Regions from separate parts of the Pseudorhizobium halotolerans genome, predicted to be linked through region 1. Evidence: predicted binding sites of a transcription regulator. Region 1 holds the regulator's gene; each other region holds the start of a gene.
What was found. Region 1 encodes LexA, which represses DNA repair genes until DNA is damaged. Its sites were predicted from a motif close to TGTTCNNNNTGTGTTCNG; they were not measured.
Positions count from the first base shown of each region.

Region 1 (3,107 bases):
CTCTCCCTGAGGTAAACCCAATGCCCTGCGGTCATCGACAATGTCTCTTAATCGATGACAGGCGAATTACAATCCGGCTCCCGCTGCGGCGCCTAGGCGGCCTTGGCCACGGCATCGAAGGCCAGAAGCTTTTCCAGGAGCCGTCGCATGTCCTTCAGATGAACCATGTTGGGGCCATCGGAGGGCGCATTGTCCGGGTCCTCGTGCGTCTCGATGAACAGGCCGGCAACGCCGACAGCGACGGCTGCGCGGGCGAGCGTCTCGACGAACTCACGCTGGCCACCGGATGAACCGCCCTGCCCGCCGGGCTGCTGCACGGAATGCGTTGCATCGAAGACCACCGGCGAGCCCATCGCGGCCATGATCGGCAGCGAACGCATGTCGGAGACGAGCGTATTGTAGCCGAAGGAGGCGCCACGCTCGCAGAGAAGCACGTTCGGATTGCCGCTTGCCGTGAATTTAGCCTGGACGTTCTTCATGTCCCAGGGCGCTAGGAACTGGCCCTTCTTAACGTTGATGGCGCGACCGGTCTTCGCGGCGGCGATCAGCAGATCGGTCTGGCGGCAAAGGAAGGCGGGTATCTGCAGGATATCGACCGTGGGCGCGACCAGTGCGCACTGTTCTTCCGTGTGAATGTCGGTGAGAACCGGGAAGCCGAATTCCCTCTTGAGGTCGGCAAAGATTTCCATCGCGCTGTCCAGGCCGATGCCGCGCTTACCCGACAACGATGTCCGGTTCGCCTTGTCGAAGGAGGACTTGTAGACAAGGCCGATCCCGAGCTCGGCGCAGAGCTCCTTGAGCCTTCCGGCGATCATGAAGGCGTGGTCGCGGCTTTCCATCTGGCAGGGGCCGGCAATCAGCGAGAAGCGAGCCTGCTGGGAGAACAACACGCGGCCCTGGCCTTCACCCACGAAAACTTCGGGATTGGGCTTAACGTCCATGGCGGCACTCCTTTCAAGCGGGCATCTGCTCCGTCGCGTGGACCCGGCTGCGGCGGACGCGATGTCCATAACAGCAACCACCGCCTCTGTCACGGAGCCAAGGCATAAGCACGCCGACGCAGCTGGAACTTTAGCCTTGCGGAACACACCCGGAACATATATGGTCTGTTCCGTATTTGTTTCATCGTCAGGGAACCCGGATGCTCACGCGCAAACAGCAGGAACTGCTTCTTTTCATTCACGAGAGGATGAAGGAGTCGGGCGTGCCTCCGTCCTTCGACGAAATGAAGGATGCGCTCGACCTGGCGTCGAAGTCGGGCATTCACCGGCTGATCACTGCGCTCGAGGAGCGCGGCTTCATCCGCCGGCTGCCCAATCGGGCGCGGGCACTTGAGGTCATAAAGCTGCCGGAAGCCTACAGCACCAGCCTGCAGCCGCGCCGCGGCTTCTCGCCGAGCGTCATCGAGGGCAGCCTCGGCAAGCAGAAGCCGGCGCCGGCCCCCTCGCCGATCGCCGCAAGCAACGAGAACGCAAGCACGAGCGTGCCGGTCATGGGACGTATCGCGGCGGGCGTGCCGATCTCGGCGATCCAGAACAATACGCACGACATTGCGGTTCCTGTCGAAATGCTTGGCGCCGGCGAGCACTATGCACTGGAGGTCAAGGGCGACTCGATGATCGAGGCGGGGATCCTGGATGGGGATACGGTCATCATCCGCAACGGCCAGACGGCCAGCCCCGGAGACATTGTCGTGGCTCTCGTCGATGACGAGGAGGCAACGCTGAAGCGGTTCCGCCGCCGCGGTGCCTCGATCGCGCTGGAGGCTGCCAACCCGGCCTATGAGACTCGCATCCTTCCCGCCGATCGGGTGAAGGTTCAGGGAAAGCTCGTCGGCCTCATCCGCCGCTACCACTGATCATTCGCAGCAGCGCTAAGGGAAGCGTTTGGTCGAAGCTGTCATTTCGCCAGTCATAGAGACGGTGGCTGGTCCATGGACGGCGGGTTCCGGCACTTGCCGCGTTGACCCGCCACAGGGACGGGTCGGGACTGCCGTTCAGATAGATTTCGATCGCGCCAGTCTTTCTCAGGCTTGCGGCGTTCAGCAGCACGGCACCCGCGCGACATTCGTCGAACCGCGCGCGAGGGGCGACAACCAGCGCCGCCAGATCGCAGGCGCTTCCTGCTAGTCGCGGATCCTCGACCACGGCAATACTGACTCCGCCCTCATGGGCTACCGCCACGCACCACAGCTTGGGCAGGCAATGGAATCGACCCGCATCAGCTGCGGCGAGAGCGAGCATCGACGACATTTCCGACCGGATCCGGTCACGCTGTTCGTCGATCAGGGCGGCTTTCGCGGAAGGATCGCCTGCCGCCGCAATGCCAATGTCACTTGCCGGAGACATGACCGGAGCGACGGGCTCGGGAAGCAGCAGGGCGCGCTGCCACTGGTCGAAGATGAAGGCTGGCGGGCGCGCACGGTTGGTGGCAAGAACGCTGCCCCGCAGTGCTACGAGCGCGCCGTCGTCGGAGATCAGAATATCAGGTTGGGGCAATCGGTTCGCCTGCGAGCTCAGCGCGAAGGCGAGCGCCATGATCGGCACGCCGACCAGCCTAAGCCGAGTACGCAACAGGGCGATCAGGAAGCCGATCGAGGCGATCGACAGGAACCAGGGATGCTGCCGGCCGGTGCCGACGTCTCCACCCCAGGCAGCCACGTGCTTTGCGACCGCGATGACCGCCTCCAGCCCCAGACCCATCAATTTCAGGAGGGGCGCGTCGAGCCCGAGCGGCATCAACAACATACCGAGCAGGCCAGCCGGCATGACCACGAAGGAGATGATCGGCATCACGGCGAGGTTGGCCGCCAGGCCATAGCCGGCAAGCCGGTGAAAGTGCTCCATCGAATAGATCGCCGTCGACAGGCCGCCGATCAGCGAGGTGGCGAAAATCCCCGCCATCCAGTGCCAGCCGGTCAGCACCGGCGCGAGCCTGCCGCGGGCGAAGATCGATGGTTCGGGATCCTCCCCTGCGCCGCGCCGGCTCCAATAGGCATAACCCGCGACCAGCGCGGCCGTCGCCGCGAATGACATCTGGAAACTCGGCCCCATGATCTCGGAAGGGGCCATCGCCAGCATGATGAGCGCCGCCAGTGCGATATTGCG
Region 1 covers NZ_CABFWE030000005.1:464,682-467,788, reverse strand. The annotation lists gene kdsA (3-deoxy-8-phosphooctulonate synthase) at 93-941, opposite strand; gene lexA (transcriptional repressor LexA) at 1,142-1,858, shown strand; gene FN060_RS07190 (ComEC/Rec2 family competence protein) at 1,839-3,107, opposite strand, start outside.

Region 2 (3,107 bases), on a different contig from region 1:
TAGAAGCCTCGGGGCCCGCTCGCTCTAACATGGAGAGGGTGACGCCGAGCAGCCTTACGCCTTTGTCGCTCGGGAACTCGCTTACCAGGATGGTGTCGCAGATTTCTCGGATCAGAGTGGCTGAAGAAATTGGTGCATTCGTTGAGCGGCTGCGCGTGATCTGCTGGAAGTCAGCATACTTGATCTTGACCGTGACGGTCCGTGGGCGGATGTCGTTGCTATCGCAGTAGCGCCAGACCTTGTCGATCAGCGTAACGATCTGGGCCTGAGCCGCTTCCAGGCTGTGGATGTCCTGGCGGAAGGTATCTTCGGCACCTACCGACTTCCGAACCCGGTTCGAGCGGACCTGGCGCTCATCGATGCCACGGGACAGGCCATAGAAGTAGGGGCCTGACTTCCCGAAGTGCCGGAGGAGGAAGTCGAGCGACTTCGACTTCAGATCAGCGCCGGTTTCAATGCCTAGCCTATGCATCTTCTCGGCTGTTGCCGGACCGACGCCGTGGAACTTCTTGATCGGCAGTGCCTCCATGAACTTCGGGCCGTTCCTTGGCGTGATCACCGCCTGGCCGTTCGGCTTGTTGAGGTCAGAAGCCATCTTGGCGAGAAACTTGCAGTAGGAAATTCCGGCTGACGCGTTGAGTCCGGTGACCTGCTTGATCTTCGCCCTGATCTCATGCGCGATCTCGGTCGCGATCTCCTGTCCCTTCAGGTTCTCCGTCACATCGAGATAGGCTTCGTCGAGCGACAGAGGTTCGATCAGCGTCGTGTATTCGGAGAAGATTTCCCTGATCTGCAGTGAGACCGCCTTGTAGACGTCGAAGCGGGGTCGCACGAAGATGAGGCCCGGGCACTTCCGGAGTGCCGTGACCGAAGCCATAGCCGAGTGGACGCCGTAGGTGCGGGCTTCGTAGCTTGCCGCCGCAACAACCCCGCGTGCCTCTCCATGGCCCACAGCCACAGGCCTACCGCGAAGCTCGGGGTTGTCGCGCTGCTCGACCGAGGCATAGAAAGCATCCATGTCGACATGGATGATCTTGCGGGCGGGACGCGCCTGCTCCTGCTCGCATGGTTCCGCTTCCTGCTCGACCCCATCCATTATCGCACTAAACGTCCGGGTCGAGGCATGGAAAGCGTGTCTGGCAGCGGTCGCCGTCTGTGCTCACCAGGCGGTCGCAACCCATCGCTGCGATCCTGCGCAGCCGCGCAAACGTGATGCTCGCGCCATGCTTCTTGACGAGGATGGCTCGGTCGAGCTGGCCGGAGCGCCCACAGGCTGGGCACTCTACAGCGATGACGGCATGGCGCACCTGCCGCAGCGTCGCGTTCAGGTCCAGCGGCTTTGACGTGGTCTTGCTCATGTCCTTCCCTCCCGCCAATCCACAGCCTTCGACGCTTTGGCGGCTGACTAAAAGAATCTTTGGGGCACTTGGTGGCTCCGCAGACTTGTTACCAAGCTGATTCAGCAGGATGAATCTTCGCCGACGCTAAAATACCCTCATCATGGCCTGCTTTGACCCGCTTGACTCTTCCTTCGTAGCGGAACAAATACAGAACATCAACATTTTAAGGGACATGAAGTCTCACCCAACGCGAGCCTTGAGGAGGGTCGTGAACGATGTCGCATGCCCAGGCCTCACGGGTTGTCGAGGAGTTGAGAATCCGTATCGCGCACCTTGAAGGGAGCGTGTCGCGCAAGGCCGTTGTCCTGCCGTTCGGGGTGCCAGAGCTGGACGAACGGCTGCCGGGTGGTGGGCTTGCCTATGGTGCCCTGCATGAGGTTGCGGGTGGCGGTGCAGGCACGGTGGATGGTGCTGCCGCAGCCTTGTTCACGGCAGGGATTGCGGCCCGTGCCAAAGGGAAGGTCCTGTGGTGCTTGACGCGCCCGGACCTGTTTGCGCCAGCCCTGTCGCAGGCGGGGCTTCATCCGGATCGCGTCATCTACTGCGATGCGGATCGGGAAGAGGATGTGCTCGCTTCCATGGAGGAGGGCCTGTCTTTTGGCGGACTGGCAGCCGTCGTCGGCGAGCTTGTGAGGCTGCCGATGACGGCGTCTCGTCGGCTGCAACTGGCGGCCGAGAAGACAGGGACGCTTGGACTGGTGGTGCGCCGTTGGCGGCGGCAGACGGAGGCCTCCGATTATGGTCAGCCGACGGCCTCTACCACACGCTGGCGGATCAGCGTCTTGCCATCGGAACCGCTTCCAGTGGCGGGTGTCGGACGAGCGCGGTGGCTGGCGGAACTGATGCGGGTGAAGGCGGGCGAGTGCGCCGAGTTTGAGTTAGGAGCCTGCGATGCCAAGGGTCGTGTCTGTCTACTTCCCGTATCTGGCGACAGATCGGATACGTCGTCATGGCGAGGGAGCCGTACCGGTTGACCAGCCACTGGTCGTCATCTCCCGTAGTGGCGCAAAGCGCTGGATATCGACAGCCGACACGGCCGCCAGGAAGTTGGGCCTGAAGATCGGCATGGCTGCGAGCAAGGCGCAGGCCATGGTCGCCAATCTGCATATGGTTGATGCTGATCCTGTCGCCGATGCAGCAGCCGTTGAGCGCCTAGCGCTATGGGCACTTCGGCAGTATAGCCCGGTCGTCGCCGTGGACGGGGTCGATGGCATTGTCATGGATACCGAAGGAGCCGATCACCTCCAGGGTGGCGAGCAGTTACTGATCTCCGGCATCGTCAACGGGCTGAGGGGCAGGGGGTTGACAGCCCGTGCCGCTGTTGCCGACACCTGGGGTGCTGCTCATGCCCTCGCTCGACTGACGACTGCCGAGACCACGGTGGTGCCACGGGGCGATGTCACCAAAGCCATCACAGGACTTCCGATCCACTGCCTGCGGCTACCGCCTCCCGTAATTCAAGACCTGAGGGTGCTTGGCGTGGAGACGGTCGGTGAACTGTCGGCTTTGCCGCGTGCGCCGCTGACGCTGCGTTTTGGTCCAGAGGTCGGCCGCCGTCTCGATCAGCTCTTCGGTCGTGTTGCTGAACCCATTGAGCCGCTGCGCACCCCTGAACTGGTGGAAGTGGCGCGGAACTTCCAGGAGCCGATTGGGGCAGCCGAGACCATCGCCAAATACATCCGGCGGCTGGTCGCCCAGTTGTCCGCA
Region 2 covers NZ_CABFWE030000016.1:202,194-205,300, reverse strand. The annotation lists gene dinB (DNA polymerase IV) at 1-1,096, opposite strand, end outside; gene FN060_RS21305 (hypothetical protein) at 1,104-1,358, opposite strand; gene FN060_RS21300 (ImuA family protein) at 1,616-2,374, shown strand; gene FN060_RS21295 (Y-family DNA polymerase) at 2,292-3,107, shown strand, end outside.
Region 2: a site for LexA is predicted at 1,538-1,555, ahead of FN060_RS21300 (ImuA family protein). Genes of this name have one in related genera too.

Region 3 (3,107 bases), 270 kb from region 1:
TGCCAAGCATCTCGAAGAAGGTCAGGTGGCGGGCGGTATAGCCGACATTGTCCAGATCGTTGTGCTTGCCGCCGGCGCGGACGCATTTCTGCGAGGTCGTGGCCGTCGAGTATGGACGGCTTTCCAGGCCGGTGAAGACGTTCTTGAACTGCACCATGCCGGCATTGGTGAACATCAGCGTAGGGTCATTGCGCGGCACCAGCGGGCTCGACGACACGATCTCGTGGCCGTTCTTCTTGAAATAGTCGAGGAAGGTCGACCGGATGTCATTCACGCCGCTCATGCTACGCCCTTTGTTCCGCCGGATGCGGATCCGTCATTTGAAAACCAGTGGCTTTTATCGCCCGCACCGGAGACTGTCCAGCCAAACGCAGAACCGGCCGCGCATCTTTGCAGACACGCAGCCGGTGAAATGAAGAGGTCGGGCTGAAGGGGCTACAGGTCCTCTCCGTCGCCCTCCTGGGCGTCCGGGCCGCCATTCTCCAGGAAGCGGTCGGCGATCAGCCCGGCGTTCTGGCGAAGTGCCAACTCGATCTCACGGGCAAGCTCCGGATTGTCCTTGAGGAAGGTCTTGGCGTTCTCACGCCCCTGCCCCAGTCGCTGGCTGTTGTACGAGAACCAGGCACCCGATTTCTCGACGATGCCAGCCTTGACTCCAAGATCCACCAACTCGCCGGTCTTGGAAACACCCTCGCCGTACATGATGTCGAACTCGACCTGCTTGAAGGGAGGCGCCATCTTGTTCTTGACGACCTTCACGCGCGTCTGGTTGCCGACCACTTCCTCACGCTCCTTGACGGAACCGATCCGGCGGATGTCGAGGCGGACGGAGGCATAGAACTTCAGCGCATTGCCGCCCGTAGTGGTTTCCGGCGAACCGAACATGACGCCGATCTTCATGCGGATCTGGTTGATGAAGATGACCATGCAGTTGGAGCGCGAGATCGAGGCGGTCAGCTTGCGCAGCGCCTGGCTCATCAATCGAGCCTGCAGGCCGGGCAGACTGTCGCCCATCTCGCCTTCGATTTCGGCCCTTGGCGTCAATGCGGCAACCGAGTCCACCACCAGCACGTCGATCGCACCGGACCGAACCAGAGTATCGGTGATTTCAAGTGCCTGCTCACCGGTATCAGGCTGGGAGATCAGCAGGTTCTCAAGGTCTACGCCGAGCTTGCGCGCGTAGATCGGATCAAGAGCGTGCTCGGCATCCACGAATGCGCAGATGCCACCTTTCTTCTGAGCCTCGGCTATCGTCTGCAAGGCAAGCGTCGTCTTGCCCGAGCTTTCCGGTCCATAGATTTCGACGATGCGGCCCTTGGGCAGTCCACCGATGCCGAGCGCGATGTCGAGGCTGAGGGAGCCAGTGGAAACCGTCTCGGTCTCCACCACATTCTCCTTCGCGCCAAGCTTCATGATCGATCCCTTGCCGAAGGATCGTTCGATCTGCGACAGTGCCGCGTCCAGCGCCTTGCTCTTATCCACTGTTTTGTCCTCTACAAGCCGCAAAGAATTTTGTGCCATCTGATCCACCTTTAGGTTATTGACGCCGCGCAGGCAACGAAGCAGCTGATGTCGATCATGTACACGTTTTGTTCTCATAGCGCAAGAGCCTGCCATGTGATTGGCATTTGGGCGTTTTTCGAAAATCGTTCGCCTCCTGTTCTGCCTGCTGCAGACGGGATGTATTCCCGGGTGGCCGGACGGGCCGAGACCTGCATCCATCGAATCGTTTGCAGCATTCTTCGGGGCCTTTGGCCATGACGAAACGGATCCTGGCTCTGGGAGGAGCACACCTAGATCGTCGCGGCCGCATCGCCGCCGTCACAGTGGCTGGTGCCAGCAACCCGGGGACGTGGCGGGAGGACGTGGGAGGCGGCGCGTTCAACGTCGCGCGCAATCTTGCACGGCTCGGGCACGCCGTGGAACTCATCGCCCCGCGCGGTGGCGATGCAGCGGGTCAGCGGGTTGCCGAGGAGGCATCGTTGGCGGGTATCGACGACCGGCCCTTCGTCTTCCTCGATCGCGCCACCCCCAGCTATACCGCGATCCTCGAGCAGGACGGCAATCTCGTCATCGCGCTTGCGGACATGGAGCTCTATCGGCTCTTCACGCCGCGGCGGCTTCGTGCAAGGTCGGTCCGGGAGGCCATGGCACGCGCCGATCTGATCGTCTGCGACGCCAATCTGCCCGCTGAGACGCTGTCCGCCCTCGGTGCGGAAGCGAGCGCAAGGGGAATAGCTTTGGCGGGCATCGCGATCTCACCAGCGAAGGTGATCCGCTTCCGAGATGTTCTTCCCGACATCGCGTGGCTGTTCATGAATTCGGCGGAGGCTGCGGCGCTTGCCGGCGCGGCAGCCTCTCCGGATCAATGGGCAGACCTTCTCCGTCCACTCGGGCTTTCCGGTGGGGTGGTCACGAAGGGTGGCGAGGATGTTGCCGCCTTCGACAGCCAATCGACTTTGATGATCAAGCCACCCCCTGCAAGCCAGATCGTGGATGTTACCGGCGCTGGGGATGCGCTCGCCGCAGGTATGCTCGATGCGCTTCTTGCCGGCGAGAGCTTGCCACGAGCCCTTGTTCGTGGGATCGCTGCCTCGCAGATTGCCTTGGCCTCACCCTATGCCGCCCCTCCGGAACTCGATCGCAACCTTCTGGAGCGCAAGGCCGCAGAGATAGCAGCATCAACCGCATACTCCTGAGATCTTGCCGGAGAAAGACATGAACGCGTCCACCGATCCCACTCTTCCTATCGTCTATTCCGAGGAGGTCGCTGCTGCCAGGCGGGCTGGCCGCCCGCTCGTCGCGCTGGAATCCACGATCATAACCCATGGAATGCCCTACCCCGGCAACCTGGACATGGCACGTAGTGTCGAGGCGATCATCCGGCAGGCTGGCGCCGTACCGGCCACGATAGCGGTAATCCACGGCATCCTGCATGTCGGGCTGGAGGACAGCGAACTGCAGGATCTTGCCCAGGCAAGGGACGTGCTGAAGCTCTCACGTGCCGATTTGGCATTTGCAGTGGCGCTGGGCCGCACCGGAGCCACCACGGTCGCCGCCACCATGATTGCGGCTTCCCTCGCCGGCATCGATGTCTTCGCAACCGG
Region 3 covers NZ_CABFWE030000005.1:738,878-741,984, forward strand. The annotation lists gene alaS (alanine--tRNA ligase) at 1-283, opposite strand, end outside; gene recA (recombinase RecA) at 436-1,521, opposite strand; gene FN060_RS08535 (carbohydrate kinase family protein) at 1,758-2,699, shown strand; gene FN060_RS08540 (pseudouridine-5'-phosphate glycosidase) at 2,719-3,107, shown strand, end outside.
Region 3: a site for LexA is predicted at 1,580-1,597, ahead of recA (recombinase RecA). Genes of this name have one in related genera too.

Region 4 (3,107 bases), on a different contig from region 1:
CTTCCGCCGGCCTTCTGCAGCCGCGTCAGTCGGAGTGCGCCGCTGCCGCAGGCAATGGCGAGCCTCTCGTCAAGAACCGCGCCAGCAGCACCCTGCCCCTCGGCAAGTTCCGAGGAGAGCACCTTGATGCGCTCGGGACGGTCAGTGAACTCGACCTCGAACCATGCCCCCGGAAAGGGGGAAAGGCCCCGAATGTGATTGTGCACCTCGCGAGCCGGTCGAGAGAAGTCGATGCGCGTCTCGTTCTTGTCGATCTTGGAGGCATAGAGGACGCCCTCTTCCGGCTGCGACGTCAGCGGCAGGTCGCCCTCTTCCAGTCGCTGCATCGCCTCCACCATGGCGCGGGCGCCAACCAGCATCAACTGATCGTGGAGTTCGCCAGCCGTGGTGTTCTCGCCGATCTCCACCTCGCGGGTGAGCGCAACGGGGCCGGTGTCCAGCCCCTTCTCCATCTTCATGACCATCATGCCGGTCTTCCTGTCGCCGGCCATGATCGCGCGCTGGATCGGTGCGGCGCCGCGCCAGCGCGGCAGCAGAGAGGCGTGGCCGTTGTAGCATCCAAGCCTCGTGCCGTTGAGGATTGCCTCCGGCAGCAGCAGGCCGTAGGCGACGACCACCGCCACATCAGCCGTGAAGCTGCGGAACTGCTCGCGGTCAGCCTCATCCTTGAAGTTCAAAGGTGTAAAGACCGGGATACCCAGAAGCTCTGCCGCCTGGTGGACGGGGGACTTCTGCAGGTCCAGTCCACGGCGTCCACCTGGACGCGGCGGCTGGCTGTAGACCGCCACGATGTCGTGGCCGGCGTCCTTCAGCGCGCGGAGCGTCGGAACCGAAAACTCTGGCGTTCCCATGAAGATGATGCGTAGCGCCATGCTGCGTGCGCTCCTTGCCGGCGGCTGCTGCCGCCATGTTCGTTGACCCCGCGTGGCCCGCTTTTACGCGCGGGCGCGGGCAGCCTTGGTGAACTTCTTGATCACCATCTCCCTCTTGAGGCGCGAGATGTGATCGATGAAGAGGACGCCGTTCAGGTGATCGATCTCGTGCTGAAGGCAGGTCGCCAGGAGGCCATCAGCCTGGAGCGTCTGCTGCTTTCCCTCGCGATCGATATAGTCCACCGTCACCGCAGCCGGTCGCTCCACTTCCGCATAATAGTCAGGAATGGAAAGACACCCCTCCTCGTAGACCGAACGCTCGTCGGACGACGCGACGATCTGCGGGTTGATGAATACGAGCGGCGAGTTGTCCTCATCCTCCTTGGAGACGTCGATCACCAGCAGGCGGCGGGGCACACCGATCTGGATCGCCGCAAGCCCTATGCCCGGCGCGTCATACATCGTCTCCAGCATGTCGTCGGCGAGACGCGTGATTTCGGAATCGACCTGCTCCACCGGCTGGGAAACCTGGCGCAGGATCGGGTCGGGAAGGATGATGAGGGGCTTGATGGTCATGGCCTCCCATAGCGCATCTTTTTGCCGGATGGAACAGGATTGCCGCTGACCAGCGGCAACAGCAGAAGGAAGAATGTTCACGATTTGATCTTTCCGCGCAAATCATTTCTGCTAGTGTGTCGGCATGAACAGCCTCACCCCAATCCTCCAGGATCTTGCAGCCGATTCCTCCAACGCCGTCTGGCTCCTCGCAGTTTTCTTCGCAGCACTCTGCCTAACAGCCGTCGGACTTGCTCTCAGTTCGCGCCGCAGGAGTGCAGAGCAGGCACGACAGGCCGCCCAGTCGGAGGCCCGCCTCGCAGAGCTGATGCGGTCACAGGCGGAGATGCAGGGACGGCTTGTGACCATGGCAGAGACGCTCTCCCAGAAGCAGGCGGAACTCAATCATGCGGTGAACCAGCGACTGGACGGCATGACCCACCGGCTCGGGAGCACGATCACCGAACAGACGAAATCGACGCATGAAAACCTTCGCCTGCTGCAGGAACGGCTCGCGGTCATCGACGCGGCACAGAGCAATATCCAGACCCTGGCGAAGGATGTGGTCGGATTGCAGGCGATCCTGTCGAACAAGCAGACGCGCGGTGCCTTCGGGCAAGGGCGGATGGAAGCAATCATCGCGGACGGATTGCCGATGGGCGCCTACGAATTCCAGGCCACGCTTTCCAACGGCAAGCGGCCTGACTGTCTCGTGCGAATGCCAAATGGCGCATCGCCGCTGGTGATCGACGCGAAGTTCCCGCTGGAGGCGTGGAATGCGTTTCGCGATACAGCGGCGCCCGAGGCGCGCAAGGCAGCTGCAGTACAGTTCCGTCGTGATCTCGAGGTTCATGTCCGGGATATTGCCGAGAAATACCTCATCACCGGCGAGACACAGGACATGGCCTTCCTGTTTGTACCGTCGGAGTCCATCTTCGCGGAGATCCACGAGCATTTCGACGGCGTGGTGCAGAAGGCCCAGCGGCTGAAGGTGGTGATCGTCTCACCCTCGCTGCTGATGCTTTCTATCCAGGTCATCCAGGCGGTGCTCAAGGATCAGAGGATGCGCGAGCAGGCGCACCTGATACAGGCCGAAGTGGCACTCCTGATGGAGGACCTGTCACGGCTCGACGACAGGACCCGCAAGCTGCAGGGGCATTTCCTGGCGGCGCAGCGGGATGTCGACCAGATCCTCACCTCGTCGGACAAACTCGTCCGGCGCGGAGCGAAGATTGGTGCGCTCGAACTCGAGCAGGCGGTCGAGGCGACAGGCGAACCCGACGAGCCTCGCGCGGTGGAAAGCCGGACCGGGCTCCTGAAGCTGCGGGTGGTTGACGAGGAGTAAGCGGCTCGGGCAGTGTCGCCAGCAAATTCTGACGATGCAGAAAGAGCAGCCATGATCACCGTCTTCGGATCCATCAACATGGACCTGATCGCCAACACCGAACGCCTGCCGGAACCGGGTGAGACGGTGGCCGGAACCAGCTTCGCCACAGCCGCCGGTGGCAAGGGCGCAAATCAGGCGCTGGCTGCACGGCGGGCCGGGAGCTTCGTGCGCATGGTAGGGGCCGTCGGCAAGGACGGGTTTTCCAAGCCGGCGCTTTCACTTCTCGATCAGGCGGGTGTCGACCTGGCCGCCGTCGATCATGTTGACGGTCCAACAGGTACGGCTCTCATTCT
Region 4 covers NZ_CABFWE030000007.1:44,350-47,456, forward strand. The annotation lists gene fmt (methionyl-tRNA formyltransferase) at 1-872, opposite strand, end outside; gene def (peptide deformylase) at 936-1,448, opposite strand; gene FN060_RS13120 (DNA recombination protein RmuC) at 1,573-2,772, shown strand; gene FN060_RS13125 (ribokinase) at 2,824-3,107, shown strand, end outside.
Region 4: a site for LexA is predicted at 1,523-1,540, ahead of FN060_RS13120 (DNA recombination protein RmuC). Genes of this name have one in related genera too.